Regions from separate parts of the Caballeronia sp. SBC1 genome, predicted to be linked through region 3. Evidence: riboswitches for the same ligand, from Rfam matches in the RefSeq annotation. Region 3 holds a riboswitch; each other region holds the start of a gene.
What was found. A riboswitch is a leader RNA that binds a small molecule or an ion and turns the genes downstream of it on or off. The one in region 3 is predicted to bind cobalamin.

Region 1: it holds a riboswitch for cobalamin, as region 3 does, so the genes downstream of both, SBC1_RS08665 (TonB-dependent receptor domain-containing protein) here and cobW (cobalamin biosynthesis protein CobW) in region 3, are expected to answer to the same signal.
Region 2: it holds a riboswitch for cobalamin, as region 3 does, so the genes downstream of both, SBC1_RS23885 (HoxN/HupN/NixA family nickel/cobalt transporter) here and cobW (cobalamin biosynthesis protein CobW) in region 3, are expected to answer to the same signal.

What each region holds. Positions count from the first base shown of each region.
Region 1 covers NZ_CP049156.1:1,958,944-1,969,700, reverse strand. The annotation lists gene SBC1_RS08695 (porin) at 1-145, shown strand, start outside; gene SBC1_RS08690 (GntR family transcriptional regulator) at 245-964, shown strand; gene SBC1_RS08685 (PotD/PotF family extracellular solute-binding protein) at 1,182-2,252, shown strand; gene SBC1_RS08680 (ABC transporter permease) at 2,272-3,144, shown strand; gene SBC1_RS08675 (ABC transporter permease) at 3,141-4,013, shown strand; gene SBC1_RS08670 (ABC transporter ATP-binding protein) at 4,013-5,068, shown strand; adenosylcobalamin (AdoCbl) riboswitch at 5,287-5,439, shown strand; gene SBC1_RS08665 (TonB-dependent receptor domain-containing protein) at 5,853-7,784, shown strand; gene cobF (precorrin-6A synthase (deacetylating)) at 7,817-8,590, shown strand; gene SBC1_RS08655 (tetratricopeptide repeat protein) at 8,946-10,346, shown strand; gene SBC1_RS08650 (ISNCY family transposase) at 10,479-10,757, opposite strand, start outside.
Region 2 covers NZ_CP049157.1:1,304,842-1,315,598, reverse strand. The annotation lists gene SBC1_RS23910 (EAL domain-containing protein) at 1-1,028, opposite strand, end outside; gene SBC1_RS23905 (ABC transporter substrate-binding protein) at 1,025-1,795, opposite strand; gene SBC1_RS23900 (FKBP-type peptidyl-prolyl cis-trans isomerase) at 2,545-2,949, opposite strand; gene metE (5-methyltetrahydropteroyltriglutamate--homocysteine S-methyltransferase) at 3,330-5,624, opposite strand; gene SBC1_RS23890 (DUF3717 domain-containing protein) at 5,779-6,003, shown strand; gene SBC1_RS23885 (HoxN/HupN/NixA family nickel/cobalt transporter) at 5,993-7,048, opposite strand; cobalamin riboswitch at 7,084-7,233, opposite strand; gene urtE (urea ABC transporter ATP-binding subunit UrtE) at 7,293-7,985, opposite strand; gene urtD (urea ABC transporter ATP-binding protein UrtD) at 8,010-8,837, opposite strand; gene urtC (urea ABC transporter permease subunit UrtC) at 8,897-10,087, opposite strand; gene urtB (urea ABC transporter permease subunit UrtB) at 10,089-10,757, opposite strand, start outside.
Region 3 covers NZ_CP049158.1:1,124,081-1,134,837, reverse strand. The annotation lists gene SBC1_RS31920 (cobyrinate a,c-diamide synthase) at 1-244, opposite strand, end outside; gene cobO (cob(I)yrinic acid a,c-diamide adenosyltransferase) at 246-848, opposite strand; gene SBC1_RS31910 (cobalamin biosynthesis protein) at 884-1,255, opposite strand; cobalamin riboswitch at 1,425-1,731, opposite strand; cobalamin riboswitch at 1,892-2,158, shown strand; gene cobW (cobalamin biosynthesis protein CobW) at 2,339-3,427, shown strand; gene cobN (cobaltochelatase subunit CobN) at 3,431-7,204, shown strand; gene SBC1_RS31895 (ATP-binding protein) at 7,201-8,199, shown strand; gene SBC1_RS31890 (VWA domain-containing protein) at 8,313-8,873, shown strand; gene cobJ (precorrin-3B C(17)-methyltransferase) at 8,875-10,560, opposite strand; gene SBC1_RS31880 (precorrin-2 C(20)-methyltransferase) at 10,548-10,757, opposite strand, start outside.

The sequences.
Region 1 (10,757 bases), on a different replicon from region 3:
CAGCGTATACGGCACGATTTCCTATCTGACCAATCACAATCAGGCGTCTTATACGCTGGCGGGGTCCGCTAATCCCGGCTTGCCGCTGGCATATCCCGGCGCCAGTCCGCATGGCATCTCGATTGGTATGTTCCATAAGTTCTAGATTTCATTATTGGCTGGCCCGTGCAAAACATGTTCATACATGTATACGTAAAATTTCTGCTCTCAGGACAGAAAGGTCACCACGATCGGGGGCGCTGCAATGAAAAAGCGTTTGAACAATGTGGGCGCGTCGAAAGCGGAAATGGTCGCTGCGGCGATCCAGGATGAGATTTTGACCGGGCGCTTGCCCTACGGCGTTTTGCTGGAAAGCGAGAGTGAGTTGGTGCAGCGGTTCTCGGTCAGCCGAAACACTATTCGCAAGGGTCTCGAGGAACTGACGAACACGGGCCTGATTAGCCGCAAAGTCGGCGTGGGTTCGTTTGTCACCTATAACGGCCAGACGCTGGATAGTGCGCTCGGCTGGTCAAAGGCGCTCGAAACGGCGGATGGTGGCGCTCAAACGCGGTTGCTGCAAATCAGGGTGATCCAGGATGAAAAGCTAGCCGCTGAACTCGCGCTGGAACAACCGGCTTTTATCGCAGTGGATCGGTTGCGGGTGCTAGCAGATTCGCAGCGACCGATCTCGCTTGAACTCAGCCGGATTCCGTTCTCAGACCGGCTGGCGGACCTGCCGTTGCAAGGCCTGATCGGCGGTTCACTGAACCAGACCTTGATCGAATACGGAATGGCCGCGGATCACGGCGAAGAATGGGCAGAGGTGATCGGGCTGGAACAAGTCAACGCCGATATCCTGAAGCACCCGCCGGGCATGTCGTTCCTGCGCACCCGTCGGCTCACGCGTGACAAGCATGGAAAGCCGGTCGAATACGTGGTCAGTTTGCTTGACCCCGCCTATTTCGGATTGCACCTGGAATTTTGAAAATGCTTGAGGCGGCCGAGCAAAGACAGATGCATTGACCGCCCGGCGCGACGAGCTCGTTCGCGCATACGTGTGGTGTTCAGGCGGCCGTTGCTAATGCGCTAGGAGGTACCAGGCTTGAAAAGTCTGGCTCCTATTTATTTACTAAGGTGTATTTACTAGTTACTGCTGCAGCCTGTGCTGCTTGAGTTCAACTTGATTGTCGGGAGTCCATGAAATGGCATTGAATAAAGTATTGAGACGGGCGTTGACGTGCGCAATGGTAATGGCAACGGCCGCCCTGGCTTCTTTCGCCGCGCACGCCGAAGATGTACACGTGCTGAACTGGAAGGGGTATGGCACGGATGAGCCCTGGGCGCTCAAGGAGTTCGAAGCGAAGACCGGGTATCACGTGGTCAACGATTTCTTCAATTCCGAGCAGGAAATGCTCACCAAGCTGCGTACCAATCCGGGCGCGTACGACGTGGTGATGGTCAACAGCGCGTTCAACCAGCAAGCACGCGAACAAAACTTGCTTCAGCCCATTGATGTGACCGGGATGTCGAACGTCGCCGATCTGAACCCTAAGATGCGCCATTCACATTTGCTCGAAATTGGTGGCCAGAGCTACGGCATTCCATGGGCGTGGGGAGTGACGTCGTTTGCTGTCAACGACTCCAAGGTCCATCCTGTTCCGGACACCATCCAGGCGCTGTGGGACCCGGCGTACAAGGGCCACGTCGGCATGCGCGACGACGCTATCGAAGCAGTCCAGTTCGCAGCGCTCGCAACGGGCCAGAGCATCAACGACATCAAGAATCTCGACGCGGTCAAAGAGAAGCTCAAGGCGCTGACCGGTCAACTGAAAACGTTCTGGGGTTCAGAGAACGACTGGAACCAGTATGTGGCGTCGGGGGTGTTTTACATCTCTACGTATTGGAGCGGATCTGCCGCACGCGCCCGCAACAAGTTCAACTTGCCGGTCACCTTCGTGATCCCGAAGGAAGGCGCGATCGGCTGGCTGGATTCCCTGTCGATTCCCAAGGGTGCGCATAACGTCGCAGGCGCAAAAGCCTTTATCAATTACATGATCGATCCTGGTTTCTACACGCAGTGGGATTCGCGCGTTGGCGCACCAGTCTCGGCGAACGTCAAGGCGGTTGCCGCGTTGCCGGCCAATGCGTTCAACCGTGCGGTGCTAGCTAACCCGGCGGTGCAATCGCGGATCCAGTTTCAGGAGCCGATCACCGACGACAAGCGCAAGGCTTACCTGCAGTTGTGGCAGGAAATCAAGGCCCAGGCCGACTGACGACGTTCAAGGAAGTGCCATGAAATTTGCCCTCAGTTCGCCGCAAGGCCGACCGCTGGTTCGCGCCATGACGCTGGCCGGACCTGCCTACCTGTGGCTCCTGCTTGCGGTGTTCCTGCCATTGTCGGTCATGCTGTTCTACAGCTTCATGTCCGACGTGCCGACGAGCGGCGGCAGCTGGTCGCTGACGTTCCAGAACTACCTGACGTTCTTCGATGAACCGCTGTACCGGAAGCTGATGGTGCGTTCGCTTGGACTCAGCGCGCAGGTCACGTTGATCTGCACGGTGCTCGGTTTTCCATGCGCCTACATGCTCGCGAAGGTAATACGCGGACGTGCTCGAGAAGCGCTGTTCCTGCTGATCATCCTGCCGTTCTGGAGCAACGGACTGGTGCGCATATTCTCCTGGAACATGGTGCTGCGCAGTGGCGGATTGGTGGACTGGGTGCTCAATCATCTGTGGCCGTGGACAGTCAACACCGACCTGATGTTCTCCTATCCGGCAATCGTGATTGGACTGGTGCATTCCTACCTGCCGTATTCGGTGCTGACCGCTTACTTGAGCTTGCAGGCTATTGACGACTCCCTGGTCGAAGCCGCTCGCTCAATGGGCGCGGGACGCCTGACTATCCTGAGCCGGCTGATCCTGCCGCTCGCCATGCCGGGCATGCTGGCCGGGGCCGTGTTGACCTTCGTGCCAGTAGTGGGAGTGTTCATGGAGCCAAGGTTGCTCGGAGGGCGCAAGGGCACGTTCATTGGAACGGTTATCGAGGACCAGTTCGTTGCCGTATTCAACTGGCCGCTTGGCGCTGCATTGTCGTTCACGCTGCTGGCCCTCGTGCTGGCAATCCTGTTCGCCGGCATGCAGCTCGCGCGGAGGAAAGACAAATGAAGCAGGACAACACCATCGGATCAATCGAGCTGGACTCGCCGGCTGTCGCCAACGGGCCGCATACCCCGCGTCGCAGGACGTGGAGCGTGGGTGCAGCGCTTGGCGCTATCGGCTACGGGTACGTCGTGGCCGTGATCGGATTTCTATATCTTCCGATCCTGGTCATGGCGTTGATGTCGGCTAACGCGTCGCCGCTTTATGAGTTGCCGTTTCATTTCACCACGCACTGGTATCAGGCGCTCGCCGAGGACGGCGTGCTGAAGGCGGCGGCGTTCAGGAGCATCGAGATCGCGCTGTGGACCACGTTGTTGTCCACTGTTCTCGGCGTGATGGCGTCGCTGGCATTCTTTCGATACGACTTCGCGGGCAAGCGTTTCCTGCAAGCCATGCTGTTCCCGCCGATGGCGATCCCGTGGCTGATCACGGGCACCGCGATGCTGATCTTCTTCTTTGCGATCGGCATTGGACGCGGCTTGCACGCCATCCTGCTCGGTCACGTGGCGCTCGCGTTGCCCTACGTGATTATCGTGGTCGGCGCGCGCTTGCGCACGTTCTCTCCTGAGCTGGAACTGGCCGCCCGTTCGCTTGGCGCGAGCGGCTGGCAGATCACGTGGCGCGTGACCTTGCCTGCTATTGCACCTGGCGTGGTGGCGGGTGCCTTGTTCGCATTCGCCGTGTCGTTCGACCAGTTCGTGGTGTCGTACTTCCTGTCCAACCCGGGCGAGACCACGCTGCCAGTCGAAATCTATAGCGCGATTCGCAAGGGTTTCACACCTGAGATCAACGCAATTTCAACCATCATCATTGTCGTGTCGATGGGCACGATGTTGATCGTGTCACGGCTGTATCGATTTGGTGGAGAGCAATAATGGCCGAAGTCAACGTAATCAAGGTATCCAAGCAATACGGCGAGTCGCGTGCACTGGACGACGTTTCCATCCGTTTCGCGGAGGGCGGACTCTATGGTTTGCTCGGACCGTCCGGCAGCGGTAAAACGACGCTCCTGCGCATGATTGCCGGCTTTGTGTTCCCGGATAGCGGGCAGATCCGCATCGACGATCAGCCGGTCGAACGCTTGCCCGTGGAGCGGCGGGAGATCGGCATGGTGTTCCAGAACTATGCACTGTTCCCGAATATGAATGTGGCCGACAACGTCGCTTTCGGGCTGTCCGTGCGGCATGTGGACAAGAGCGAGATCAAGCGGCGGGTGGGTGAGGTGCTGGACCTCGTGCAACTCGGCAGCCTGCACGGGCGGCGGATCAATCAATTGTCGGGTGGCCAGCGCCAGCGCGTCGCGTTGGCGCGCGCTATTGTGACGCGCCCCCGCGTGTTGCTACTCGACGAGCCGCTGAGCGCGCTGGACAAATCTTTGCGTGTGGACATGCAGGTCGAATTGCGCCGCATCCAGCGTGATGTCGCGATCACGACCGTATTCGTCACGCACGACCAGGAAGAAGCGCTTACGTTGAGTGATCGTGTAGGTATCCTGCGCGATGGAAAATTGATCCAGGAGGCGACAGCACGCGAGCTTTACGATCATCCGGCCAGCGAGTTCGCTGCCACGTTTCTCGGCGATGCCAACATCCTCAACGGACGACTGGAGACGGGCGGCATGCGCATCAACGACGGCAGCCTGATTCGTTTCGGATCACGCTCCGCTGTATCGAATCAGACGAAGTGCGCGGTTCGTCCGGAGAAGATCGCGCTTCAGCGAGCAACGGGCGAGGCCGCGCCGAGCGCGCATAACCGGCTGACGGCGCAGGTTGCCCATCACGTCTTTGCCGGTGTGAATACAACCTATATGCTTGATTGGTGCGGGCAGCGGCTCAAGGTCCATGTGCAAAACTCCGGCGAAGACCTGATTCCGGTCGGCTCGCGAGTGACGTTGAGCTGGTCACCCGACAGTACGATCCTGGTCCACTAAGGAGCCTTCAAGATCTGCATGCCTTCTGGCGCGGGGCAGGAGCTAGTGATTCCGCTCGCCCTCGACGCTTCAGCGCGAACGCATGAAAACGTAAGGATAGCGAAAGATAAGTCGCTTGGGGGCATCGATAATCAGCGTGCACGGATCTCGTGATACCGGGGGCACGCGCACCATCAGTTATTCAATATCCCGGACTTGATAGTGTCAGGCGGGATTCGGAAGTAAAATGCGCGCATACGACTCGTGGAAGCTGGTGCAAATCCAGCACGGTCGCGCCACTGTGACCGGTTTCAGCACATACCGGAAGTCAGACCTTGGCGTCGTATACCTCTTTTCTGACTTTGGGGCGCGCACTCCCCGGGAGACATCCACATGACCGATGACCGATACTGCCCGCGATCCTGGCTGACAGCCAGAGCGGCATCTCCTCGATTTGCCAGCTTGAGTCGCGTCGGTGTACAAGACCCCACGTAAGTGCATTTGGCTGCCCGCCTGCGGCATGATCGATTGCGCAGGCGAGGGGTGAGACGTCCGCCGTTTGCCAAGACCAACACCCGAGGCAGGGGCGTATCTGCTGTGCGAGAGAATTCACTGCAACTTAAAGGTGGCTTGGCCGCGGCGTGTGTTCGCGGGTTGCGCTCGTCTATCGCATGACGCGCAGGGCGGTAAGGCGTCCAAAGGGGCACGGGTTTCGTCACCGCCGGTATCCGAAATCGACGCGCTACGCCCGCGTTCGCTGCACGCTATCCAATTATCCAATCTTCAATAACAAGGTTTTCCCCGTATGAAGTTTCGGCATTTCATCCTCACGTCTGCGCTCACGGTGTCGGTATGGCAGGTTGCACAGGCCGCTGACGACTCGTCGTTGCCGCAGCCGGAGCAGCTTCCGTCCACCGCCACGCTGCCGAATATTCTCGTCACCGGTGACACGCAGCACCTGCCGCAATCGTTCGATCAACGCTACGCCTCAACCCAGGTCCTTACCCGCGCGGATCTCGACCGCCTGTCGCCCGTTGACCCGAGCATCACGCAAGCCCTCGCAACGCTGCCCGGCGTTACCATTTCGCAAAACGGTGGCCCAGGAACTTCTGCCTCCGTCAGCATCCGTGGTTCAACGGGAAGTCAGGTCGCCGTCTTCATAGACGGTATCCGAGTGGGTTCAGCGACTACGGGTCAAGCTGAGTGGGCCGACCTTCCGACCTCCGCCTTTGACCGCGTTGAAGTTATCTCGGGACCGGCGGCCGCCTCGTTCGGCGCGGACGCAGTGGGTGGCGTCGTGCAACTCTTCACGAACCGTGCGGCAAATCAGCCCAACCAGACCACGATTTCAACAGGCGGCGGTTCGAACAAAACGTTCGATACACAGATCCGCACTTCAGGCAGTATTTCGTCCACTGGTCCGCTCGCGGCATTGGCTGGACTGACCTATTCCCTGGGCTTGCACGACTACAACACCGCTGGAATTGATGCGACCCAGCCGTGGGCTTACGGGCACGAGGATGGCCGCAATCCGTACCATGCTCAGGACGTGGATGCGCGTCTTGGCTATGCGCATGACAACTGGTCGATCTCCACATTCGCCCTTTATCACCGGTCCGACCTGTCCTACGACAATGCTGGCGGCGATGACCGCCAACTCGATCATCAGTTGACGACAGGCATCGCGTTTCATCTGGACCTCACGCCGTTTACGCAGTTTGACCAGTCAGTGGGCTATACCACGGACCGCCAGTTCCTCTATGCGAACAACCCGGACATCCCGACCGATGAGATCGACTCGACGCGTTTCAGTACGTCGACCTCGCTGACCCATCACGAACGCGGGCTCACGCTCTTCAGTCTGCCGCTTTCCGGCGAGAGCAAGCTCGCCTACGACTTCACCCGCGAGCAAGCCTTCCTGCCCGTCGACATCCCCACGGGCGTGCCGACACGCAACGATTCAGCAGTCTCGCTCCATCAATCGGTCACACTCGGTGCGTTGACGGTGTTCCTGGCGGGGCGTCACGAGATCATCCAGGGTCAGTCGGTAAATACCGGCAATGTCGCCATCGCTTATGCCATTAGCCCGGTTTATACGGCACGCATTTCGTATGGCAACGCATTCCGCCTGCCGACCTTTAACGACCTGTACTACCCAGGTTACGCGAACCCGAACCTGCTGCCTGAGCGCAGCGACACGGTCGAGGCCGCGCTCGATGCGGCCACGTCGTTCGGCACCTTTACGGCCGCTGTTTATGACACCCGCGTGCACGATCTCATCACCTACGACACGGTGACCTATCTTCCCGTGAACGTAGGTCGCGCGCGCATCCAGGGCATCGACCTGTCGTACAAGGGCACGCTTGGCGACTCGACACCGGTCAGTCTCGCGATCGGTATTTTGAATCCCCAGGATGTCACCGACCAGACGTGGCTCAACCGCCGTCCGCGTCAGACCGTCAGCCTGAACATCGATCACATGTGGGACGAGTTCCGCCTGCACGCGCTGAGCACGGGCGTCTCGCTGCTTTACGGTGGATCGACCTACGACGACCAGTTCAACGCGACCTACCTGCCGTCGTACACAACCGTTGGCCTGCGTGCTGCGTACAGGGTCAATTCGCATCTCACCGTGTCCGCCAATCTGTCCAACCTCTTTAACCGGCAGTACGTCACTGCATACGGTTACAACACGTTGGGCCGGACTGCGTTCGGCAAGGTCGCTTATACTTTCTAACTACTTGTCGTCACGACCCTTGTGAGTCACCTATGAAGCGAATTCTGATCATCGGCATTGGCGCCGGAAACCCCGAATATATGACGATTCAGGCGGTCAACGCGCTCAACGAAGTCGATGTTTTCTTCGTGATGGACAAGGGCAGTGCCAAGGAAAAGCTGATCGCGCTGCGTAAGGAAATTTGCAGGCGTTTCATCAAGGGCAATGACTATCGCTTCGCTGAAGCAACCAGTCCCGAGCGATCACGCGACGCTGCCAATTATCGGGCAAGCGTCGAGGATCTCAATGGCGACAAGCAGGTCGTGTTCGAACGATTGATCTCCGAGCAGATGTCCGATGGCGAATGCGGAGCGTTCCTCACATGGGGCGATCCGACGCTTTACGACAGCACCATTCGGATCGTCGATTCGATCATCAAGAAAGGCGGACACAATCTGCAGTACGAAGTGATCCCGGGCATAAGCAGCATTCAGGCCCTGGCGGCACAGCACAAGATACCGTTGAATCGCATTGGAGAATCGATCGAGATCACAACGGGAAGGCGAATAGCGGAGGGTTTTCCAAGCAATGTCGACAGCGTGGTGGTGATGCTGGATGCAGAGGGTGCTTACAAGCGTTTCGCCGACCTGGACATCGATATTTACTGGGGTGCTTATGTCGGCACACCGGATGAGATTCTGGTGTCCGGAAAACTCAAGGATGTGGTTGGAGATATCGAACGGATTCGGGCGGAAGCGCGCAAGGCAAACGGCTGGATCATGGATAGTTATCTGATGCGAAGGAATACACATCGCGAGGATAACTAACGGTTATTTTGAGCAGCTGTACCGGCGCGAGGCGAGGGACGTGCAATCCTGTGAGGTGCTCGGTTTTACGCGCGTGGCAAGCATGCCAATGCCGGAGCTTGGTGAGTATGTAGCGTCTTTATACGAGAGATTAGCGCGCTAAAGAGCTTGGCGCCCGCAACTTTGGGAACACCTCTCGCATGGCCGATACTGCGCCACCCACAAGATCCTTTCGATTTTCTTAAGGGAGCCCCGTCAGCGATCGCGCATATTTCGGGTGTATCGCACTATAAAGGGACCTTGACCAGCTAAAATGCTTATCGTTGCGCCAGGCGCTCGATGCTCCCGCTCGCGCCTTTCCCTGCCACGAGGCTACATGACGCGCTACACGCCGGGTCAGGCTACGTCGATAGTTCCTTTGATCGATGAAGCATTCGCGCTCCACTGCGCAGGCAGGCTCGACGAGGCGGAAGCGCTCTATTGTGAGGCGCTGCATATGGACCCTGGTCATAGGGGAGTGCGCAAGAACCTCGCGCAAGTTCTGATCCGCGGGGGCAGGTTCGAAGATGCAGTCGCGTTGCTGACTGAACGCCCGGACGAATGGCAAGAGGACGTCTCCGTTCACGGCCAGCTCGGACTGGCCTATGCCGGCTTGAACCGTCTGGAGCTCTCGCTGGATCACTTCCAACGCGTACTGGCGCAAAGTCCCGACGACACTAGCGCCTTGCAGTTCGTCGCCAACTTGCAGCAGGCGCTTGGCCAGAAGCCGCAGGCGCACGAGCATTACCGCCGCGGTCTCGCGTTGAAACCGTTCGTCACCATCGAAGCGATCAAGTCGCCGCCTGCCTTTCGCGTCCTCATGCTGTTCGCACCGGGCGCGGGCAATACGCCGTTCGAACATCTCGTTGAGCGGGTAGGGTACGAGACTCACGTGCTCAATCTGCTCCCCGATGTCGCCTACGATATCGACATGCTGCGCGACAGCGCCGATGTCGTGGTGAATCTCGTCGCGGATGGTGATCAAGGCCACGCGCTGCTTGCGCCCGCCACGAAACTCGTTGACCTCATAGGCAAGCCCGTGGTCAATCATCCGGGCAAGATCGCGCGAACCAGCCGGGACTCGATCGCGCGTCGGCTGACCGCGATAGCGGGCTGTCATGTTCCGCAGACACTTCGTGTTTCCGGCAAGAGCGCGCGCGGATCTGAATGCGACCCCAAGCTCGCATCGTTCTCACGGCCCTGGCTCATCCGGCTGGCCGGCACGCACAATGGCGATGACTTTCAGAAGGTTCATGACGAAAACGAGATCGATGCCTTCGTCACGCGGTTTCCAGATGCTGACTTTTACCTGACAGAGTATTGCGATTACCGCTCAGCCGATGGTTACTTTCGAAAGTATCGATTCATGTTCATCGACGGCGAGATCTATCCTTATCACCTTGCGATCCATGACGAGTGGAAGATCCATCACGCCAACACGGATATGGTCAATCAGCACTGGATGCAGGACGAGGAAAAAGCTTTCCTCGATGATCCGCGGAGCGTCTTCGGCCCACCGCAATTCGATGCGCTGCGTGCTATCCAGCAGGAAATCGACCTCGATTACTTCGGCATCGATTGCGCGCTGGATTTGAGCGGTCGGATCGTCGTGTTCGAAGTCAATGCTTGCATGTTGGTCCATTCGAATAACGCACATTTTTCTTACAAAAATAATTCAGTAAGCCTTATCAAGGACGGATTCGAAGCCATGCTGAGGCGAATGGCATCAGGTCATTAAGCCTTGCGCATGGCAAAGGGCCGCAGAACGGCCACGGTCCGTGGTTTACGGCTGAGTCAGTGAGCGCTTATTTTGAATTATCAAAATACATACAACACATGTCGAGGCCAGATACAGATGTCCGCCTCTGGGCTAAATTGAAATGTCCGGTTTTGGGTTGAGAATTATCTCTGTAGAAGGCAGTTTCCCCACCGCGGCTGCCTGTATTTCAGAGGTTCGCAAGATCATCGCGTTCAGGTCAATTTGCTTGAGTTCGCGCTGCTTACGCGTGCCGCTCTTGCGCATCTTCGACCGGACTTCTTCGCCGCTATTCGTGCGTGATGGCGCGGCTCCAATACGCCGGTTGTCGCGCTCTGTTTGCACCTGCCGAGACAGCGCGAGGATGTGGCCAAGGCGCTTGTTATCGATCTC
Region 2 (10,757 bases), on a different replicon from region 3:
GTCATATTGGAAGCCAGCCGCATCGCGCGGCCGCGGCCGGTGACCATCAGCCAGGCGAGTAGCGCCAGCAGCAGGCTTAAGCCCGTACCGGTGACAGCGATCAATGCTCCGGCGTTACGCCCGAAGCGGCCCTTGAAGTCGTCAAGGGTGCTCATCGAAAGCGTCCAGTTGTGCCCGGCGACCACCAGGTACTCATTGGCTGAAATGAGCGGAGGCCGGTGCTGCTCGCCGATGGCACGCGAGCGATACAGCAAGGCCGCGGCGGACGGCTCCACGCCGTCGTAGATGGCTAACGCGAGGCCGGGCAGCGGGTCGCCGTACAGGCTGGCGATGACATCGTGCATGCGAAACGACGCATACACCCAGCCGGCAAGATGCGCCCGGCGCTCGGCGACGCTGTCGTGCGGCTGGCCCCGGTCGTAGATCGGCAGGTACATGACGAAAGCGGGTTTTGCATCCGGCCCGGAGTCCACGCCCAGGCGAACTTTGCCGGAGACCGCCACCATGCCGGAATCGCGCGCCTTCTCCATTGCCTGCCGCCGCACAGGGTCGACCCAGGGATCCAGTCCGAGCGGGGCGCGGTTGCTGTTCGCAGACGGTTCGCGCTGGATGATTGGCGCGTAGTTTTCGCGCGAGCCCTGCGGCTGGATGGTATAGCCAGGAAAACCCAGCTGATGCATCGCAGCGATATGCGCGTCCCTGCGCGCCGCCGGCACCCACTCGATGACCCCGATGGTCTGGATGCCGGAAAAATTGGCGTCGAGATTGAGCGCGCCAACGTAGTCGCGGAAGTGGTCGCGATCCATCTGGCCGGTGGCGGCGAACAAGCCCTGCACGCCGCGCAGCATCTGCTCGTAAGTCGACATGCGCTGTTCGACGCGGCTGACCACGTCGCCCAGTGAAAATTCGAACTGGGAAAGCAATTCGTTGTGGGAAGCTTGCCGCTCGTGATCCCAGACTATCCACGTGACGCCAAGTGCGGCGGACAAGATCAGCAGGGGCAGCAATACCAGCCGAGCCCAGGTCACGGGGGTGCCTGGAAATCGACCATGGATCTGGCCAGGTCGGGTTTGAAGTACTTCTCGAAAATACGCAGCACGGTTCCGTCCGCGCGCATCTCGTTCACCAGCGCGCGCCACTTGTCCTGCTCGGCGGGCGAGAGCGCCTTCTTCGACATGATCAGGCCATGAGGTATGGCGGGATCGTTAAACTCGATGATGGTGGTGACATCGCGGATCTTCTTTTCGTCCAGCGCGGGGTAGTCGAAGGGCTCCATGATCATGCCCTGGATGCGCTGGTGGATCAGCGCCTCGTACAACGGCGCCAGGCCGCCCGCCTGGCTGACGCGGTTCTCAGCCGCGAGCGTATCGACCAGCTTGTTGGCGGAGTCGCTGTAGCGGAAGCTGCGGATCACGCCCAGTTGAAACTTGTCGCTACGCTCGAAATCGGCCAACTGGTGCATGCCCGCGTCTTTGCGCACCAGCAAATAGTATTTGTTGCTGAAGTACCAGGCGAATGAAGCGAAGTGGTTGCGCTCGGTGTTGGCAATACCGGACAAGCTGAAATCGAGCGCGCCGGATTCGATCAATTGCCAGATGCGCGCACGCGACATGAGGCTGACGGTGATCTGGCAGCCGCTGCGGCGGATCAGTTCATCGGCGAAATCCCGGTCGATGCCGGTGTCGGTATCGGCGGAATAAAGCAGGCCGTGGTCGTGCAGTGCAAGCGTGAAGGGACGGGAGCAATCGGGGCCTGCCGCGACCGCACGGCCGAGGCATGACATCACCAGTAGCATGCCGCCCAGAGTGTGTCGGATCACAGCGTCGCCATGGTGGTGGAAGTGACTAGAATACAGCCCTCTTTTTATTAACACCGGTCGCGAGGGCGTGTTTAGTGATTTTGACCCCTCGACAACGGGTTATGCAGCGAGACTCTTGCGAAACGCCTTTGCATGCCCTATCTGCCGCTCGGAAAAACGACAGGAAATTGCTTATTCCGGCAGTCCCGGCAGGTGACCAGTTTAGTAAAAAATGATAACGCCCATGAATTAATGTTACCGGACGCTTATTAAAACTGCAACTGAGGCGGCAATCGTTACGTGCTGCCGTACACCCCCCATTTCGTACTTTTCGTACTCCCCCACTACATGACATTGCGTGGCATTGAAGTCCGGCTCTGTAGAGCCGACTCTGACCTCTGGTTGCCGCTGGCATGCGCGCCGGCGCATATTCTAGTTCGTGCAAGTGACAGGTTCGCGTGTCCTGTTCACGCCGATAGTTTTTATTTCGCGCCCATCAATCATCTGATTAAAGATTGGCTGTCTGACCGGAAACACGCGGCAAAGCACAGCAAAACGTATAGGCGAGCAGGGTTTTCCATTGCAATGCAATTAAACGTTCACTGCATCTATAAATCTATTGGATGGCGTTACACAACAGTGCTATTGCGATAACAAAAGATATCGAACATCGCAATAGCACAGGACGCGCGATTCGCATGAATGCGTGTGAGCGAGTGCGCGTTGTATAGCCTCGAGTTGCGGCTTTAGTTGCCGATTTTCAGCAGCTCGACTTCAAAGGTCAGCGTGCTGTTCGGAGGAATCGGGCCTACGCCGCGATCGCCGTATGCGGTTGCCGGCGGGCACACGAGCTTGGCCTTGCCGCCAACCTTCATCTTCTGAAGGCCTTGCGTCCAGCACGGGACTACCTGTCCGAGCGGGAACGATGCCGGCTGCCCGCGCTTGTACGAGGAGTCGAATTCGGTGCCATTGGCGAGCGTGCCGCGATAGTTGACGGTCACGGTGTCGGCGGCGGTAGGCTGCGCGCCGGTGCCTTCCTTGATCTGCGTCACGGTGACGCCGGAAGGAAGCGTTTCAGTTGCGCCCGTAGCAGCATAAGCCGACGACGAAGCGATAAAAGCAAGAGTAAGCAGCAACGATACTTTTTTCATAAAGCGTCCAGAGCGTCCCGAAAGTGGGTGTGGTGAGTAAAGTACAAAATAGAGTACGAAGTCAACGAAGCCAAACCGAATACAGTAGCACGGACCGGCTACGGCATGGCAGAACCTCACTTCGAGACGATTCTTTACGGGTAAGCTCGGGTGGACTTCAGTGCCTGCCGCTTGCGGGCTTGTGTGCGCCAAGCGTGCCTTCTTCGCGTTTCGCCGCACGGGATTGGGAGCAGGATAGGGTCATGGTGGCAAGCGTCGCAGGCTGCCCCCTCAGGGGCCGCGGAACACTTTTTGGTAGCCACGGCAAGTCGATTAAAGTCACGAGCGGCAATGATGGTGGCCAAAGCCGCCGGCTAAGATACTCGCTCGATGACGAAAGCTCAGACCTCCGCTATTTCCTTATTTTTTGCGGTGATCGTCTCTCGCACGGCACGGGCCGCAAGAATCATGTTTGTCAGTGCCGCTTCTGTCTCGGGCCACGCGCGCGTTTTCAAACCGCAATCAGGGTTGGCCCATAGATGCTCCGCAGGAATGACTTCGCATGCTCGCTCAAGCAAGCGCTGCATTGTCTCCACGCTCGGCACCCTCGCGGAGTGTGAGTCATAGACGCCGGGCCCGATTCCGTTCGGGTAGGCGAACGCGCCGAAGCCGTCGAGCAGTTCGATTGAAGAGCGCGACGTCTCGATCGTGATCACGTCCGCATCCAGCGCCGCGATGGAGGGGAGAATGTCATTGAACTCCGAATAACACATATGGGTGTGAATCTGCGTAGCATCGGAGACACCGCTAGCAGAGATCTTGAAAGCCCGGGTTGCCCAGTCGAGGTAAGCCGGCCACTCGGCCTGGCGCAATGGCAAGCATTCACGGAACGCCGGCTCATCGATCTGGATGATGCGGATGCCGGCCTTTTCGAGGTCCGTTACTTCGTCGCGAATGGCCAACGCAAGCTGCAGCGCCGTTGTTTCGCGGGGTTGATCGTCACGGACAAAAGACCATTGGAGCATGGTCACCGGTCCCGTAAGAACGCCCTTCATCACGCGGTTGGTCAGGGATTGCGCGTAGCACGTGTTATCCACCGTCATGGGTTCAGGACGATAGATATCGCCGTAAATGATAGGCGGCTTGACGCAGCGCGAGCCGTAGTTCTGAACCCAGCCGTTCTCCGTCAGCGCATATCCCCACAGCTTCTCCGCGAAAAATTCGACCATGTCGTTACGTTCCGCTTCGCCATGCACGAGGACGTCGAGGCCGAGCTCCTCTTGTTTGCGCACTGCTGTTGCGATCTCCGCGCGCATGCGTTCCAGGTAATCGAGCGCGCCCAGTGCCCCGCGCCGATACGCCGCGCGCGCCTGACGAATCGCTATTGTCTGGGGAAACGAACCAATAGTCGTGGTCGGCAGGAGCGGCAGCCTGAGCGTATGCCGCTGCACTCGCTTGCGCTCGGCGAAAGGACTTTTTCGGCTTGCCATCGCGTGGGTGATGGCAGCGGTCCTTCGCTGAACGAGGGTGTTGATGATCGTGTCCGAATTGCGTCGCGTATCGAGCGCTGCGTTCGAGGCGGCGAGCGCAGATCCGGCTTCTGCCGAATCGCTTAGCGCGAGCGCAATGGCGGCAACCTCATCAAGCTTCTCGGTCGCGAACGCAAGCCACGACGTCAAGCGGTTATCGAGCCTTTGCTCCGAGGCAAGCGTGACCGGGACATGAAGCAGCGAACAGGACGGCGCAATCCATAAGTTATCCGAACATTCTTCGCTCAGGCTACGAAGTGAGTCGACGATTTCGCTGAGGTCTGCCCGCCAGATATTCCGGCCGTCGATCACCCCCACCGACAGCACTTTGTCCGCCGGTAGGGCCGCGCGCCACGCGTCCAGCTGTTCGGGCGCCCTGATCAGGTCGATATGGATACCCTGCACAGGCAGTTTCGCGACAAGCGGTGCGTGATGAGCGGCTGTGTCGAAATATGTGCCCAGCATGATCTTGCTGCCTGACTCGCCAAGCACATCGTAGGCCGCGTAAAAGGCCTCGAGCCATTCGTCATCCAGGTCAAGGCACAGTGCCGGTTCGTCCAGTTGAATCCATTCAATCCCGCGTTGCTTCAACTTGTCGAGAATGCGCATATAGCGAATCACGAGCTTCGGCAGAAGCGAAAGCCGGTCAAAGCCGGGAATGTGGCTCTTGGATAGCCACAGGTACGTGATCGGGCCAATGAGAACCGGCTTGACAGAATGATCCAGTGCTAACGCTTCGTCGATTTCGTCGAAGAACCAGTCGACGCCACCGTTGAATGTTGTGCCCGGCCCCAACTCCGGCACAAGGTAGTGGTAGTTGGTGTCGAACCACTTGGTCATCTCCATGGCGGGTTGCGTCTTGTTGCCCCGCGCCAGCTCGTAATATTGCGCAAGCGAAAGCGCCGACGGTTCGAATTCGAACCGCTCCGGCAACGCGCCCAACAGCGCGGTAAGGTTCAGCATCTGGTCGTAATAGGCGAAGTCGCCGACCGCTACGAAATCCAGCTTCGCCGATCGTTGCAACTCCCAATGGCGCGCACGCAACGCCTCTGCGACGCTACGCAAATGAGCATCGTCGCACTCCCCGCGCCAGAACGCCTCTTGCGCGAACTTGAGTTCCCGATGAGCGCCGATGCGCGGAAAACCATGAAGATGAGTGCGAGCCATAATGCGTCCTTAACCGAGTGGCCCACAGTCTGAATGCCGGCGTGTCATTCGACAAGCGACATGTTTTCATCTTTCTATTAGTTTTGTTCATGTGGGTGCAACGTGCGCGTACCGGCGTTACCCGTCCATTCACCCGAAGCTGCAGGGCAGACCTATGAGCGTATTCACTATTCTCGACGTCGAGCGCGCAATCAACTATTGGCGAGAACTGAAGCCGGCCGGTCAGGATGCGGCACTCTGCCGGGAAGCGCGCGTGCTCGCCGATGCTTATGGACAGATGATTTTTTCCCACGCTGACGCGATCGATACATCGTCGCTTAGCAGCGAGCAAATTCAGGCACTGACGAGTGCCCTGGATCAACGCGGTCCTAGCGGCTGACTTCCAGCTCGTCGAAGCGTTTTGCACGATAGATCAGGACCGACACGATCCAGCTAACGGCGAAAATGCCAATAATCACAAAGCCCAGCGTGCCGAAATTATCGTTCAAGGTACCTATGGCATCCCACACTGGACCTTGCAGTTTCAACTGATCTGCGAGCAGCCCAAGCGCTTCTATGCCGCCAATCACGACGGCCACGATGACGGACACCAGTGTGATGGTCATGTTGTAGTAGATTTTCCGGATCGGCTTCAGGTAAGCCCATCCGTAAGCGCCGAGCATCAGGTGACCGTCCAGCGTATCTATCAGGGACATGCCGGCACTGAACAGGACCGGGAACACCATGATCGCCCAGGGAGAAAGCCCTTGCGACGCCTGGGTTGCCGCTATGCCAAGCAAACCAATTTCAGTCGCCGTATCGAATCCCAGACCGAACAGGAAACCTAGCGGGTACATTTGCCAGCTTCGCGTGATCATGCGAAACAACGGGCGAAAGATGCGAGCCAGAAATCCGCGATCGGCCAGAAGCAGATCGAAATCGTCATCGACATAAGCACCGCCGCTCCTGACGTTGCGCCACGCCTTATAGATCGACCTCAGGATAATCAGGTTCATCAGGGCAATCGCGAACAGGAATAACGCCGACACCAACGTGCCGACAATTCCGCCGATTTCCTTGTAACGGTCGAACCGTCCCTGCATGGCCGACGTTGCAAGAGCCACCCCGGCAGAGGCGAGCACGACCACGGTCGAGTGCCCGAGAGAAAAGAAGAAGCCCACTGCAACGGGGCGTTTCTTCTCCTGCATGAGCTTGCGCGTGACATTGTCGATAGCGGCAATGTGGTCGGCATCCACCGCATGACGCAGCCCGAATCCGTAGGCCAGCATTGCAGTTCCGAGAAGTACCGGATGGTGGCGGAATGCCACCAGAGCCCAAACCCACGCAAGGACATTGATCGCAATCAATACCCCATAAATGCCGAAAAGCTTGCCCCGCACCTTAGTGCCTGAGTCGTTAAAAATTTGTACGAGTTGAGAAATCATCTGAGCAGCCCTCGGGAAGTCGCGTCCCGCTTGGAGTTGAAAAAGTCGAGGAAGGAGGTCTGACTCTTGGTTCGAAACGTTCGACAATCTAAACGCTTACAAACCAAATACAGTGGCGCGACCGTGCCGGGTTCTCACCGGCTTCTCACTTTCCCTTAACGAGGTAGTACGCTGCACGTTATATACCGCGCCTGTTGCAATGTCGATCAGTTCACGCGCGCTATTTACTACTCGCTCGTCAGACTTAAACCGCGATCAACTCCCGCACGCCATGCGCCTCCATGTCCGCGCCCTCACCGCCCGCGACAATCTCACCGCGGCTCATCACCCAGTAGCGGTCGGCAAGCTCGCGAGCGAAGTCGTAGTACTGTTCGACGAGCAGCACTGTCATGCCCATTTCATCAACGAGTTGCCGCAACGTGCGCCCGATATCCTGAATGATGGAGGGCTGGATGCCTTCAGTCGGTTCATCGAGGATCAGCAGTTGTGGTTCGCTCATCAGCGCCCGGCCGATCGCGAGCTGCTGTTGCTGGCCGCCCGACAGATCGCCGCCGCGTCTGCTTTTCATCTCCTTGAGCACCGGGAACAGTTCATAGATCCGGTCTGGTACCTTCGATGGCGCTTTACGGCTCGCCGCGCCCACCAGCAAGTTTTCTTCAACCGTGAGCCGGCCGAAGATATCCCGTCCTTGCGGTACGTAAGCCAGGCCGCTCGATACGCGCTTATAGGTGGGCATCGAAGAAATCTTCGCACCACGCCAGGAGATCGTGCCGCTTTTTGTGGGCACCACGCCCATCAGGCAGCGTAGCAACGTGGTCTTGCCCACGCCATTGCGGCCAAGCAATACCGTGAGTTTTCCATCGGGCACGGTCATCTTCACATCGCGCAGGATGTGGCTGCCGCCGTAGAACTGGTTGAGTGAATCGACTTCGAGCATTTCTAATTTCCCGTGGTGGCCCAATCAACGGCCGAGGTACGACTCGATCACTTTCTCGTTGCGCTTCACTTCGTCGAGCGTGCCGTGTGCAAGCACGCTGCCTTCGGCCATCACCGTCACGCGTCCCGTATCACCCGAGAGCGCTGCGACGAATTCCATGTCGTGCTCGACGACCATCATCGAACAGGTGCCGCGCAGCTTGTTGAGCAATTCCGCGAGCTGCATGGTTTCATGGTCCGTCATGCCGGCGGCGGGTTCATCGAGTAACAGAAGCGCTGGTTGCTGCATCAGCAACATGCCAATCTCCAGCCGCTGCTTCTGCCCGTGCGACAGCTCACCGGCAGAACGCGTGGCATCGGCTTCAAGATGGATCAGTTCCAGCGTCTCTTCAATCCTCGCTTGTGCTTCCCGATCCAGCTTTGACCTGAGCGACGCCAGCCACCCCTTGTCGGTTTTCATCGCGAGTTCGAGGTTTTCCCACACCGGATGGTTCTCGAACACGGTCGGCTTCTGGAACTTGCGTCCAATGCCCGTGCGCGCAATCACCGGCTCCGACATGCGCGTCAGGTCAAAGGTCTGGCCCAGAAAAACCTTGCCGGAATCGGGTCGTGTCTTGCCGGTAATCACGTCCATCATGGTGGTCTTACCCGCGCCGTTGGGTCCGATCACGCAGCGCAGTTCGCCCACCTCAATGGACAGCGTCAGCTTGTTCAGCGCGCGGAAACCATCGAAGCTGACGGTCACGTCTTCGAGATACAGGATAGTGCCGTGCGAGACATCGATCTCGCCCGGTTCCAGCACGTGGCCCAGACCCGTGATGCCGTTTTGATTACGTTCGTTGATTTCAGGCAGTGGCGGCAGGTCCACGATCAATGCGTTGTACGCGTTAGCTAATGGGATCGATAAGGCAGTCAATGTGAATGTCCTCCTGCTTTCTTCTTGCGCAGCGCGATATCGATAAGGCCCATGATTCCGTTCGGCAGCAGCAAGGGCACGAGCGTAAAGATCAGGCCCAGGAAGAACAGCCAGTATTCAGGGAAGTTCGCCGTAAAAAAACTCTTCGCACCATTCACCGCAAACGCGCCGATGATCGGCCCGATCAAGGTTCCCCGTCCGCCCACGGCCACCCAGATCGCCATCTCGATGGAGTTGCCCGGAGACATCTCGTTCGGGTTGATGATGCCCACTTGCGGCACGTATAACGCGCCTGCAATGCCACACAGAATGGCTGACACGGTCCAGATAAAAAGCTTGTATGCGAGCGGGCTATAGCCGAGGAACATCAACCGCGCTTCGCCATCGCGCACGCCTGTCACCACCCGCCCAAGCTTCGAAGTCACAATGGCACGCGCCGCGATAAACGCCAGGATCAGCACGCCGAGCGTCATGAGAAACAACACGGTCCGCGTACTTGCCGCTGTGATCGGATAGCCCGCGATACGCTTGAAATCGGTAAAGCCGTTGTTGCCGCCAAAGCCCGTTTCGTTGCGATAGAAGAGCAGCATCGCGGCGAAGGTCATCGCTTGGGTAATGATCGACAGATACACGCCTTTTACACGCGAGCGGAACGTGAAGAAGCCGAACACCCAGGCAAGCACGCCGGGCACAACAATCACCAGCAACAGCGCATACCAGAGGTGTTCGGTGCCTTGCCAGTACCAAGGCAGCTTGTGCCAGTCGAGGAACACCATGAAGTCGGGCAAGTCGCTTTGATAGTTGCCCTCACGGCCAATCGAACGCATCAGGTACATGCCCATCGCGTAGCCTCCAAGCGCAAAGAACAGCGCATGGCCGAGGCTCAGGATGCCGCAATAGCCCCACACAAGATCGAGCGCCAGCGCGCCGATCGCGTAGCACATGAGCTTGCCGACGAGCGTCATCGAATAGGCGCTCAGGTGGAACGTGCTCGACTCCGGCAGCACGAGCGCTGCGACCGGCACGCATATACCCATGGCGATGATGAACGCGATCAACGCAATCCAGCCGTTGCGGGGAAGGAGCGCCGCACGCGGCGGCAGGCCCAGCGCAAACCCTTCGCGTCTGGCTTGCTCATCGGGTTTTGGCACGACGTCGAGATTCGCGGAGACGTTTGGTGTATTCATCTCAAACCTCTGCGCTGCGGCCCTTCAGGGCAAACATGCCCTGAGGACGTTTCTGGATGAACAATACAATCAGCACGAGCACCGCGATCTTCGCGAGTACCGCCCCCCAGAAGGGTTCGATCGTCTTGCTGACAAGCCCAAGCCCAAAGCCGCCGATCACCGTTCCCGCCAGTTGCCCGACGCCGCCGAGCACGACCGTCATGAATGAATCGATGATGTAGCTCTGCCCCAGGTCCGGCCCAATATTGCCGATCTGCGAAAGCGCACAACCGCCCAGTCCTGCGATACCCGCACCGAACGCAAACGCATACGAATCCACGCGCGCGGTCTTCACGCCGACACACGCAGCCATCCGGCGGTTCTGCGTGACGGCACGCACGAACAGGCCGAGGCGCGTCTTGGTGAGCACGACCCACGCGAGCAACACGACGACCAGCGAGAAGCCAAGAATGGTCAAACGGTTGTAGGGGAGAATCAGGTTCTGCATGACGGAGACGCCACCGCTCATCCACGATGGATTCGTCACCTGCACGTTCTGCGCGCCGAAGATCGTGCGCGTCGCTTGAATCAGGATCAGGCTGATGCCGAACGTGGTCAGCAGCGTTTCGAGTGGACGGCCGTAGAGATGTTTCAACACGAGCCGTTCGAGCACGATACCCACCAAAGCCGC
Region 3 (10,757 bases):
CTTGCGCCGCTTGTGCGAGCAGCGCGCGGCAGCCGCTTTCGCCGACCATCCACAAATGCAGCGAATACACCGGCGCGCCGGACGCGCGTTCCAGGATCATCGGATCGAGAAAATCGGGGCCGGTCTTGAAGACCCGCACTCGGAGGCCAAGACGTGCGTGATAGCGCGCGAGCCCGGCGGTGACGGTGGTTTTACCCTGGTTCGACGCGGGCGCGCTGATGAATAAAGCGGGGCAGGCGCGCACGTCAGAACTCGACGCCGCGTTGCGCCTTCACGCCTTGCTCGCGATACGGATGCTTGACGGACCGCATTTCCGTCACGAGATCGGCCGCTTCGATTAGCGCCTCGGGTGCATGGCGGCCCGTCACGACCACATGAAGCATCTCGGGCCGCGCGGTGAGCACCGCGAGCACTTCGTCAAGCGGCAGGTACTCGTACTTGAGCACCGTGCACAGCTCGTCGAGCACGACCATCTGATACTCGCCGCTTTCAATCATCTTGCGCGCGGCGTCCCAGCCTTTGCGAGCCGTCGCGATATCGGCATCACGATTCTGCGTGTCCCACGTATAGCCGTCGCCCATGGTGATGAAATCGCAGGTCGAAATTGCGCCGAGGAAATCGCGTTCGGACGTATGCAGCGCACCCTTGATGAACTGCACCACGCCGAGCCGCATGCCGTGTCCGAGCACGCGTACGGCCATGCCGAACGCCGCAGTGGTCTTACCCTTTCCCGTGCCCGTATTGACGATCAAGAGGCCCTTCTCGCGCACGGCGGTGGCCTGCTTTTTCTCGTGACCTTCCTTGCGTCGCTGCGTCATGCGCAGATGCGATTCTTCGTCCGTTTTCATCATGTTCTCTCGTTGTCAGTCGGGTGCCTGATTTGTTACCTAAGGTCGTCTTCAGCTATAGCAACGGTTACGCCATCGGTCACTCTTTTCGGCACTATTATTCGCCCGTTGCGCGACGCCAGTAGCGCACAGGGTTCGCAGACGCCGTCGATGCCAAGCAGCGCCTGAACCCGTTCCGACACATTAGTTTCCACCTGCGCGATGCGTTGCTTCGAGAAAAATTGCAGGGGCAAACCGTGGCGAGCGGCGAATTCAAGCAATGCGGTTTCGTCTTTCTTGCTATCGATCGATGCCAGCGCTCGAGTGCTTGCCAGCGGCCGTGTTCCCAGCGCCGCGGACACGGCGGCATGAATCTGTTCGACGCTTACCCCGCGCCGGCAGCCTATGCCGATGACCCATGTGCTCATGATTGCGCCTCATACGCGCGACCTGGAATCACGCTGGATAGCGAACAGAACGGTCGGCGCGAGGGTAGGCGCAGGCGTTGCAAAAATGGATTCATGTAAGACGATATAAGCATTACGTCCTTCATCCGTCCCTCGCGGATGTGGCGTTCGACGCGCTTTTAGAGCCAAAGCGCGCCACTCGGCGACTGGCCGGTATCCGGGCTTGGCGACCGCATTTCGCTCGCCTTCCCGCTCGTCGGAGCAGTGGCTGTGGAGGAAATGGGCGCTCGGTCCGAATGAAAGTCACGAACGAAAGTCAGTCGAAACTAGCGCGGGTCGCGTACCGTTGCGGGGACAGCACAGGTCTTGTCGACACGGCGCGAGAGGCCCGAAGCGTAAGCCTTGAGCCTTGAGAATACGCGCGTGTGCATCCTGTTTCCCGTTTAACTACGCGCGCGGGAAAAGCGCGCGTGAGCACCAGACGCGGGCCAAAGATAGCACAGCGGGTGTTGGTTGCGCTGGGCTTTTACGGGCTGGACATGGGCGGAAGTGCAGGTTTGTTGCGTTCGCGCCGGCGAGATATCACGTCAGGAGGCGGGGCTTAAACCCCCTCGCGCACTCCGCCCAAACCTTGACGCTAGTCCCCCATCAGCCTAGACTTCGCGGTAGTTTTCTGGTGCTCGCGCGCGGTCTCTGCTGCGCGCAGTTAAACGGGAAGCAGGGAGCGCTGCCTGAACTCTGGCGTGCCAACCTGCGCTGCCCCCGCAACGGTAAGCGAAAATCGCGCAATGTGGTTTCACCCTGATTCACGCCACTTCGCACGGTAAAGCCGGCTTCGAAAAACCACTGCATGGCAATCTCATGCGGGAAGGTGAAGCGGCATTTTCGCCAGCCCGGATACCGGCCGGAACGAGTCAACACCTGAAGCGGACGATGTCGCGGGGATGCGGCAGACGGTCGACACTTTTCACCATGCTTTTCCGGATTGCCATCCCGCATTGCGCACCCGCCGCGACGCTTGCGAGCGGATTTTTTGCTCGCGTGAGTAAGCCAAGGGCGACGCATTCTGGTAGCAAGCAGCCAATCGATACTACGGAGCAACGGATGCAAATGCGCAAAATCCCGGTCACGGTCGTAACGGGTTTCCTCGGCAGCGGCAAGACCACATTGATGCGGCACATCCTGCAAAACGCGAAAGGGCTGCGGATCGCCGTGATCGTGAACGAGTTCGGCGAACTGGGTATCGACGGCGAAATCCTGAAGGGATGCAATATCGGTTGCGAGGATGAAAGCGTCACCGATCAACCGAATCTGTATGAGCTGTCGAACGGCTGTCTCTGCTGCACCGTGCAGGAAGAGTTTTATCCGGTGATGGAGCAACTCGTCGAGCGGCGTGATCAGATCGATCACGTGCTGATCGAGACCTCCGGCCTCGCATTGCCCAAGCCGCTCGTGCAGGCTTTCAACTGGCCGTCCATCAAGAATGCGTTCACCGTGGACGCTGTGGTGACCGTGGTCGACGGCCCCGCTGCGGCAAGTGGCCAGTTCGCGGCGAATCCGCAAGCTGTCGACGCACAACGCCGCGCCGATCCGAACCTCGATCACGAATCGCCGCTGCATGAGTTGTTCGAAGATCAGCTCGCTTCAGCGGATCTGGTGATTCTCAACAAGACCGATTTGATCGATGAAACGCAGCAACGCGCGGTGGAAACGTTGATTCGCGGCGAGATCCCAGCCGGCGTCAAGATCGTGCCGGCGCAAATGGGTCAGCTTGATCTGCATGCGCTGCTCGGTCTCGAGGCGGCGTCGGAAACGACTATTCATCTGCGTGTCGATCATCATGGCTCTGCCGACGACGAAGGCCACGCGGATCATCATCACGACGATTTCGATTCAGTCGTGGTGGAAGCGCGGGTCGAGTCGCGCGAGGCCGTGGTCGCCGCATTGCGCTCACTGGTCGATACCAACACGATCTATCGCGTGAAGGGTTTTGCGGCGTTGCCGGGCACGCCCATGCGGCTTGTCGTGCAAGGTGTAGGTCAGCGTTTCGATACCTATTTCGACCGCCGCTGGACCGCTGCCGAAGCGGCTAGCGAGACCAGCCGGTTCGTGCTGATTGGTGAGGATCTCGATCAGCCGCGTTTGCAACAAGCGCTTGTCGCCGCGCTCGCCAACGCGCCCGTGCAGGCCTGATCCATGCATCTGCTACGCACGACGCCCGGCGGTTTTGTCGACGACGCAGCCGGCGTCATGCGTATTGATCAGACGCCTGCGCCGATCGTCGTGCTCAGCTCTGCCGACACCACGCTCTCGCTTCTAGCCAGTGTCGTGCCGCATCTGGAAGCGGATTTTCCCGCGCTGCGGCTCGCCAATCAGGCGTTCTTGCGGCAACCGGCATCGGTGGATTTTTACGTCGACGACGTGCTGAAGCACGCACGCGTGATCGTTATTGATCACCTTGGCGGTGAAGCGTACTGGCCTTACGGAATCGAGAGCATCACCACGCTCGCGCGCCGCAATAACCAGATGCTCGTGATGTTCTCCGGCGATCTGCAGGAAGATCCAAACCTCGTTGCGAAGAGTACGGCCGAGCCAGCGTTATGCGATCAGCTCTGGCGTTATCTGCGTGAGGGCGGCGCGAAAAATGCCGAAGAGTTTCTTCGTTGCATCGCGTTCAGGGCGTTGGGGTATGGGCGTAAAGCGCATGCGCCGAGCCCGTTGCCGGCAGTGGCAATCTATCATCCGGCGCGGCTGATTGCGACCGTTGACGATTGGAAAAACCGCTGGGTTCAGGGTGCGCCCGTCGTTGCCGTGTTGTTTTATCGAGCCCATTTGCAGTCCGGCAATACCGATGTGTTCGATGCTTTGATCGAGGCTCTGGAAGCGCATGGACTCAACCCGCTGCCAATAGCGATGGCGTCGCTCAAAGACCCCTTGAGTCGCGAAGTCGTGCAGCAGCTCTGCGCGGATCATGGCGCGTCGCTGGTGCTGAACACGACCTCATTCGCCGCGGGCGTCATAGACGACCCCGTGCCTTTCGAACTCGCGGGCGACGCGCCAGTGCTGCAAGTCATCCTCAGTGGAGGAAATCGCGAAGACTGGCTCAAGGACAATCACGGGTTGAATTCGCGCGATGTCGCCATGCATGTCGCTCTGCCCGAAGTGGATGGCCGCATCATCACGCGCGCGATCAGCTTCAAGGGACTTGCGTATCGATGCGAGATCACGCAAGTCGACGTCGTGCGTTATCAGCCCGATCTTGAACGGGTGCATTTCGTGGCCGAGTTGAGCCAACGCTGGTGTCGCTTACGGCAACTCGCTAACGCAGACAAACGCATCGCGCTCGTGCTCGCGAACTATCCATTGAGCGAGGGCCGCATTGGCAATGGCGTGGGTCTTGATACCCCGGCGTCCGTTATCAATATCCTTGCAATGCTCGCTAAGGAAGGGTATCGGGTAGATGAAATTCCCGCCGATGGTGACGCGTTGATGCAGGCCCTGACCTTGGGCGTGACGAATGATCCTGTGGTCCGCGACCTGCGTCCTGCGTTACAAAGCCTGGCGCTTGACGACTACCTCGACGCTTTTTCCAAGCTGCCGGACAACGTCCAGCAGGAGTTGAATGCACGCTGGGGTCCGCCCGAAAACGATCCCACGATCCGTCGTGGCCGCTTCATGATCGCGGGCTGGCGCTGCGGGCATGTGTTCATCGGCATCCAGCCGGCGCGCTCGCGTGAGCGCGGCGACTACGCGAGTTATCACGACGCTGAACTTGTGCCGCCGCACGCGTATCTCGCGTTCTATTTCTGGCTGCGGCTGCGATTCAACGTGGATGCGATCGTTCACGTCGGCAAGCACGGCAACCTCGAATGGCTGCCGGGCAAGAGCGTTGCATTAAGCGCGTCGTGCTGGCCTGACCTGACGCTGGGCGCCATGCCGCATCTGTACCCGTTCATTGTCAACGATCCAGGAGAGGGCAGCCAGGCGAAACGGCGGGCGCAGGCGGTCATCATCGACCATTTGATGCCGCCGCTCACGCGCGCTGAAAACTACGGTCCGTTGCAGGACCTTGAGCGTCAGGTCGACGAATATTATGAAGCGCTGATGGTCGATCCACGCCGCGCGAAACTCCTGCGCAAGACGATTCTGGCGAGCATTGTGGAACATCGGCTGCATGAGGAACTCGGACTGGATAAACCTCGCGATTCCGATACCGAAGACGCATTACTGACACGCGCCGACGCGTATTTATGCGAGCTCAAAGAGGCGCAGATCCGCGATGGCCTGCATGTGTTCGGCGCGTCGCCGCAAGGCGTGCAACGCCGCGATACCTTGCTTGCACTGGGCCGTTATCCAATCGGCGATGCACAAGGCGCGAACGCGAGCGTGCTTACTGCGTTGGCCCGCGACTTGAACCTGGGCGAGGCATTCGATCCCCTCGATGCTGACTGGAGCGCGCCGTGGACAGGTCCCCGCCCTGCAGAACTCGAAACTGTGATTGATGCGCCGTGGCGTCATCATGGCGACACCCGCGAGCGTCTCGAGTTGCTCGCAACGTCGTTGCTTGAGCGGCCATCCGACGCGACGGGGCCAAATACATCGCAGGTACTGACACGCCTGAACGGCGACTTGCTCGCACGGCTCGACGCGTGCGGACCGCAAGAGCTGAAGCAGCTTCAACGCGGTCTCGACGGACGGTTTGTGCCGCCGGGCCCAAGTGGATCGCCATCGCGTGGAAGGCCGGACGTCCTACCTACTGGCCGCAATTTCTACTCCGTCGATACCCGCGCCGTGCCAACGCGTGCAGCGTGGACGCTTGGCCTGAAGTCAGCCAACCTGCTGATTGAGCGGCACCTTCAGGAGCACGGCGACTATCCGCGCGCGATTGGTTTGTCCGTGTGGGGCACGGCCACCATGCGCACCGGCGGTGACGATATTGCCCAAGCCATGGCGCTGATCGGCGTGCGGCCGAAGTGGGCGGCGGGCAGCAATCGCGTGACTGATTTCGAAGTCCTGCCTATCACCATTTTCAATCGTCCGCGCATTGACGTGACGCTGCGTGTGTCTGGATTTTTCCGCGACGCGTTCGCCAACCTGATGCATCTCTTCGATGCCGCCGTGCAAGCCGTGGCCGAACTTGACGACGAAGCCGAAGACCTCAATCCGATCCGTGCGCGCATCATGCGTGAACGCGACGAACACATGGCGCGCGGCCTTGACGAGAAGGAAGCGCGCCTGCGTGCGGGATGGCGCGTGTTCAGCACGAAGCCGGGCGCATACGGCGCCGGCTTGCAGGAAATGATCGACGCGAAGCAATGGCAAAACGACGCCGATCTCGCGCGCGGTTTCCAAAGCTCAGGCGGGTATGCTTACTCGCAGAAGGGTGATGGCGTGGAGGCTCGCGACACCTTCGGCGCGCGTTTGTCGACCATTGACGTGGTGGTGCAGAACCAGGACAACCGCGAGCACGACCTGCTGGATTCGAACGACTATCACCAGTTCCAGGGCGGCATGGTTGCGGCCGTGCGGCATCTTTCCGGTACCCAGCCGCATGCGTATAACCCTGATCACAGCAATCCCGCCGCGCCGCGCATCCGGACATTGCAGGAAGAAATCTCCCGCGTGATCCGCTCGCGCGTGGTCAATCCGAAATGGATCGACGGCGTGAAGCGGCATGGTTACAAGGGCGCGTCGGAACTCGCGGCAACAGTAGACTATCTGTTCGGTTACGACGCCACCGCAAGGGTCGTATCGGATCATCAGTACGCACTGGTCGCCGATGCCTATGTGAACGACGCAGACACGCGTGAGTTCATGCAACGGCATAATCCGCACGCCCTGCATTCAATTTGCGAGCGTTTGATTGAAGCAATGCAGCGTGGCCTATGGCAAAGTCCGGGTGCGTATCAGGATCAGATCGAAGGCCATCTGCTGGACGCCGAACAGCAACTTGAAGGGCAACGAACGTGAACGAATTCATCTTCCCGTTTGCCGCATTGGTCGCACAGGAACCCTTGCAGCAAGCGCTTTTATTGGCGGCCATCGATCCTGCACTGGGCGGCGTGCTGGTCAGCGGTCCGCGTGGCACCGCGAAATCCACGACTGCGCGCGCGCTTGCTGAACTACTACCCGAAGGCCAGTTTGTGACCTTGCCGCTGGGGGCAAGTGAAGAACAGTTGATCGGTTCGCTGGACATTGAAGCTGTATTGCGCGACGGCAGCGTGCGTTTTTCGCCGGGCTTGCTCGCGAAGGCGCATCAGGGGGTGTTGTACGTCGATGAAGTCAATCTGTTGCCCAATCAACTCGTGGATCAGTTACTCGATGTAGCGGCGAGTGGAACGAACGTAATCGAACGGGACGGCATTTCGCATCGGCATGAGACGCGCTTCGTGCTGATTGGGACCATGAATCCGGAGGAGGGCGAACTCAGGCTGCAATTGCTGGATCGCTTCGGTCTGGCCGTGGAATTGCAGAATTGCTTCGATGCTGAAAAACGTCGGGAGATCGTCAAGGCGCGTCTCGCGTTCGATAGGAATCCTGAGGCTTTCCGCTCGCAATTTGCCGGTCAACAAGAAGCCTTGGCGCTAAGGCTTCACCAAGCCAGGCTAATCCTTCCGACCCTCGAACTCGACGATGCAGTTCACGCGAGTGTCAGCGAGTTATGCATCGAGGCGCACGTGGACGGCGTGCGCGCCGATCTCGTCATGCTACGCGCGGCGCGCGCGCTGGCGGCATTTGAAGAAGCTTCAGCGGTGAACGTGGAACACGTTGAACGCGTAGCGGAGTCAGTGTTGCTGCATCGGCGCAAGCAAGGCAGTGCGCCTGGCGATCAGGGCGCTGCCGACTCCCGCCCGCAAGAGGGCGGGAAAGACACGGACGAAGCCAGCTTCGGCTACATACCTCCCGAACCCGTCGACATCACAGCAGTCAAGAACGTCAGGCCGCTTGCCGCAAAAAAATCCTGAGCCATCGAAGGCTGGATCCAGAGGCCGATCCCGGCCGCCTTCGATGGCTAGAACCCTCCGCATCAGGTAGAACGCGATCGCGCGGGGGCGAACCGGGCACGCGCATCGACTGGTTGCGAACGCTGCTGGAAAAACGCAATCAGCCTCTGGATGAAACTCATCTGAGATTTCATCGCGAGCAGGGCGACAGCAGCGCGTTGCATTGCTTCGTGCTCGATTGTTCTGGTTCCATGCTTGGCGGGAAACGGCTTGCGCTGGCTAAAGGACTGGTCGTGGCATTGTTCGACCGGGCGTACCGCGAGCGTGCAGAGGTTGCGCTGGTCTGCTTTGGCGGTGCGACGGCGCAAGTACGTCGTGAACCCGGGGCCGCGCATTGGTGGAACGATCGCTGGCTTGCACCCATAGGTGGAGGCGGAGGAACGCCGCTCGCGCTGGGCGTGCGCACAGGCGCGAATGTGCTGCTTAAGGCTGCGCACCGCCGACCTTCGCAGCGGCGCTTCCTGTGGTTGCTGACCGATGGCCGCAGTCCGGAAACGCCACCACGTCCCGATGCAGCGGATCAGATTGTTATTGTCGATTTCGAGAGTGAGGCGATACGTTTAAGGCGTTGCGTGACGCTCGCCGAGTCTTGGCAGGCCGACTACCGTACGGCTGCTGCCATGACGTCCGCTTAGTTCATTCGTACCAGCGCGGCGTGTATACCCAATCGCCATCACGTCGGTTACGGGGAAAACTGCGCGTGGTGGACGAACCAACAATCACCATCGTACGCATATCGACCTGACTGGCATGCATTTTATCCAGCGTCGTGGTGGTCAGTGTTTCACCCGGCCTGCCGATGTTTCGACCCAGCACGATCAGGGTCGCGCCACTCCGATGCTCACGCACGATATCCAGCGCGCGATCAAGTTGCCACGGCCGCGCGCGCGAGACAGGGTTGTAAAACGCCATCACGAGATCGGCTTGAGCCGCATGTCGCAAGCGCGTTTCTATCACGGCCCACGGCTTGAGGTTGTCCGAAAGCGACAGCATGCAGAAGTCGTGTCCGAGCGGCGCGCCGGCACGAGCGGCCGTGGCCAGAGCGGCGGATACACCGGGCACGACCTGCAAGTCCACTGCATTCCATAGCGGGTTGTCCCGGGCCTCGTCGAGCGCTTCGAGCACGGCGGCAGCCATTGCAAAGACCCCGGGGTCCCCCGACGATACGACCACCACGCTGCGTCCCGTACTTGCCAGTTCGAACGCATGGCGCGCGCGCTGCATCTCTTCACGGTTGTCGCTGCAATGAAGCACCTGATGCGGCGCGAACGGACCGGCCATGCGCACATAGGTCTCGTAGCCGAGTACATCGTCTGCTTGCGATAACGCCTGTCTTGCTGCGGGCACCATCAGATCCGCACTGCCGGGACCGAGACCAATCACGGTGAGCGTGCCGCGTGCTTGCCCGAGCGTTGAGGGATCGAGCGGATGTGGCGCGAGGGCAATTGTGATGCCGTCGTCACGAGACTCGAATGTGTCGAAGCTAGCAGGAAGCGTTCCGAAGCGCAGCGACAAGTTCAGCGTCCGAGCGGCTTGAACAAGCGGTGCAGACGTCATCATGCTCAACGGTGCAAGCACTGCTGCCAGCGCCAATGGTGCAATGCGCTGTTCACGCAAGATCCCGCGCACGCGTTCGACGATCGAGCCCTCCGAAGATAAGGCCGTCACGCATACAACCGCACAGCGCGGATGAATCATCAATTCGTCAGCTGTATCGCTCGTGTGCGGTGTGATCCGGATCGCGAGGCTGGCATCCGTCGCGCGTGGCAGGTCTGCTGCGTCGAGCCATGGCGCGTGACCTTCAACGCGCGTCGTGGCTCCCGCGAGCAGGTCCGACACAAAACGTTTCCCGTGCTCGATATCGGCAAGCACATAACCCGCTGGCGGGTTCAGCAGGCAGGTGCCAAAACGTAGTTCTCCGCTGGTCGTTATCGCTGGTGCGACGTCCAGCGCCGCCGCGATTTCGCGCGCCATTACGTTCACGCCGCCCAGACCGCCAAGCAAAGGCACGACTGCGCTAGCGTCCTCAGCCACGGCTAGAACGGGCGGTTCATGGGTCTTGTCGGCGAGCGCGGATGCGAGGCATCGAATCACGATGCCCGCTGCGCACAACGCGACGATCGGCGTGTTGCTTGCATAGAGTTCGCGCAGATGAGGGCCGAGTTCAGTGAATGCGACATCGGCTTGCACGCGGCTCGATAGACCGTGAACCAGCGAACCGGGATACAGCGCCTGAATGTGGCGCGCGGTACCCAAAGCGCCCATCCCCAGAACCACGATTGCCACAGGGACCTGCTCGCTCAACGCCGTCACGCCTGCCATTTTTCCCCCGGCACGACGAGCAGCGAGAAGTAGGGCGATGCCATGGGATCGACTTCTTCCAGCGGCACAATGCGCTGGTTCGCCATGGTCGCGCGCTCGACGTAAAGCGCACGTTTGTCGAGTCCGAGTTCGGTGAGCACGCGCCGGACCTTTTCGAAGTTGCGGCCTAGTTTCATGATCACGGCGGCATCGGCGGT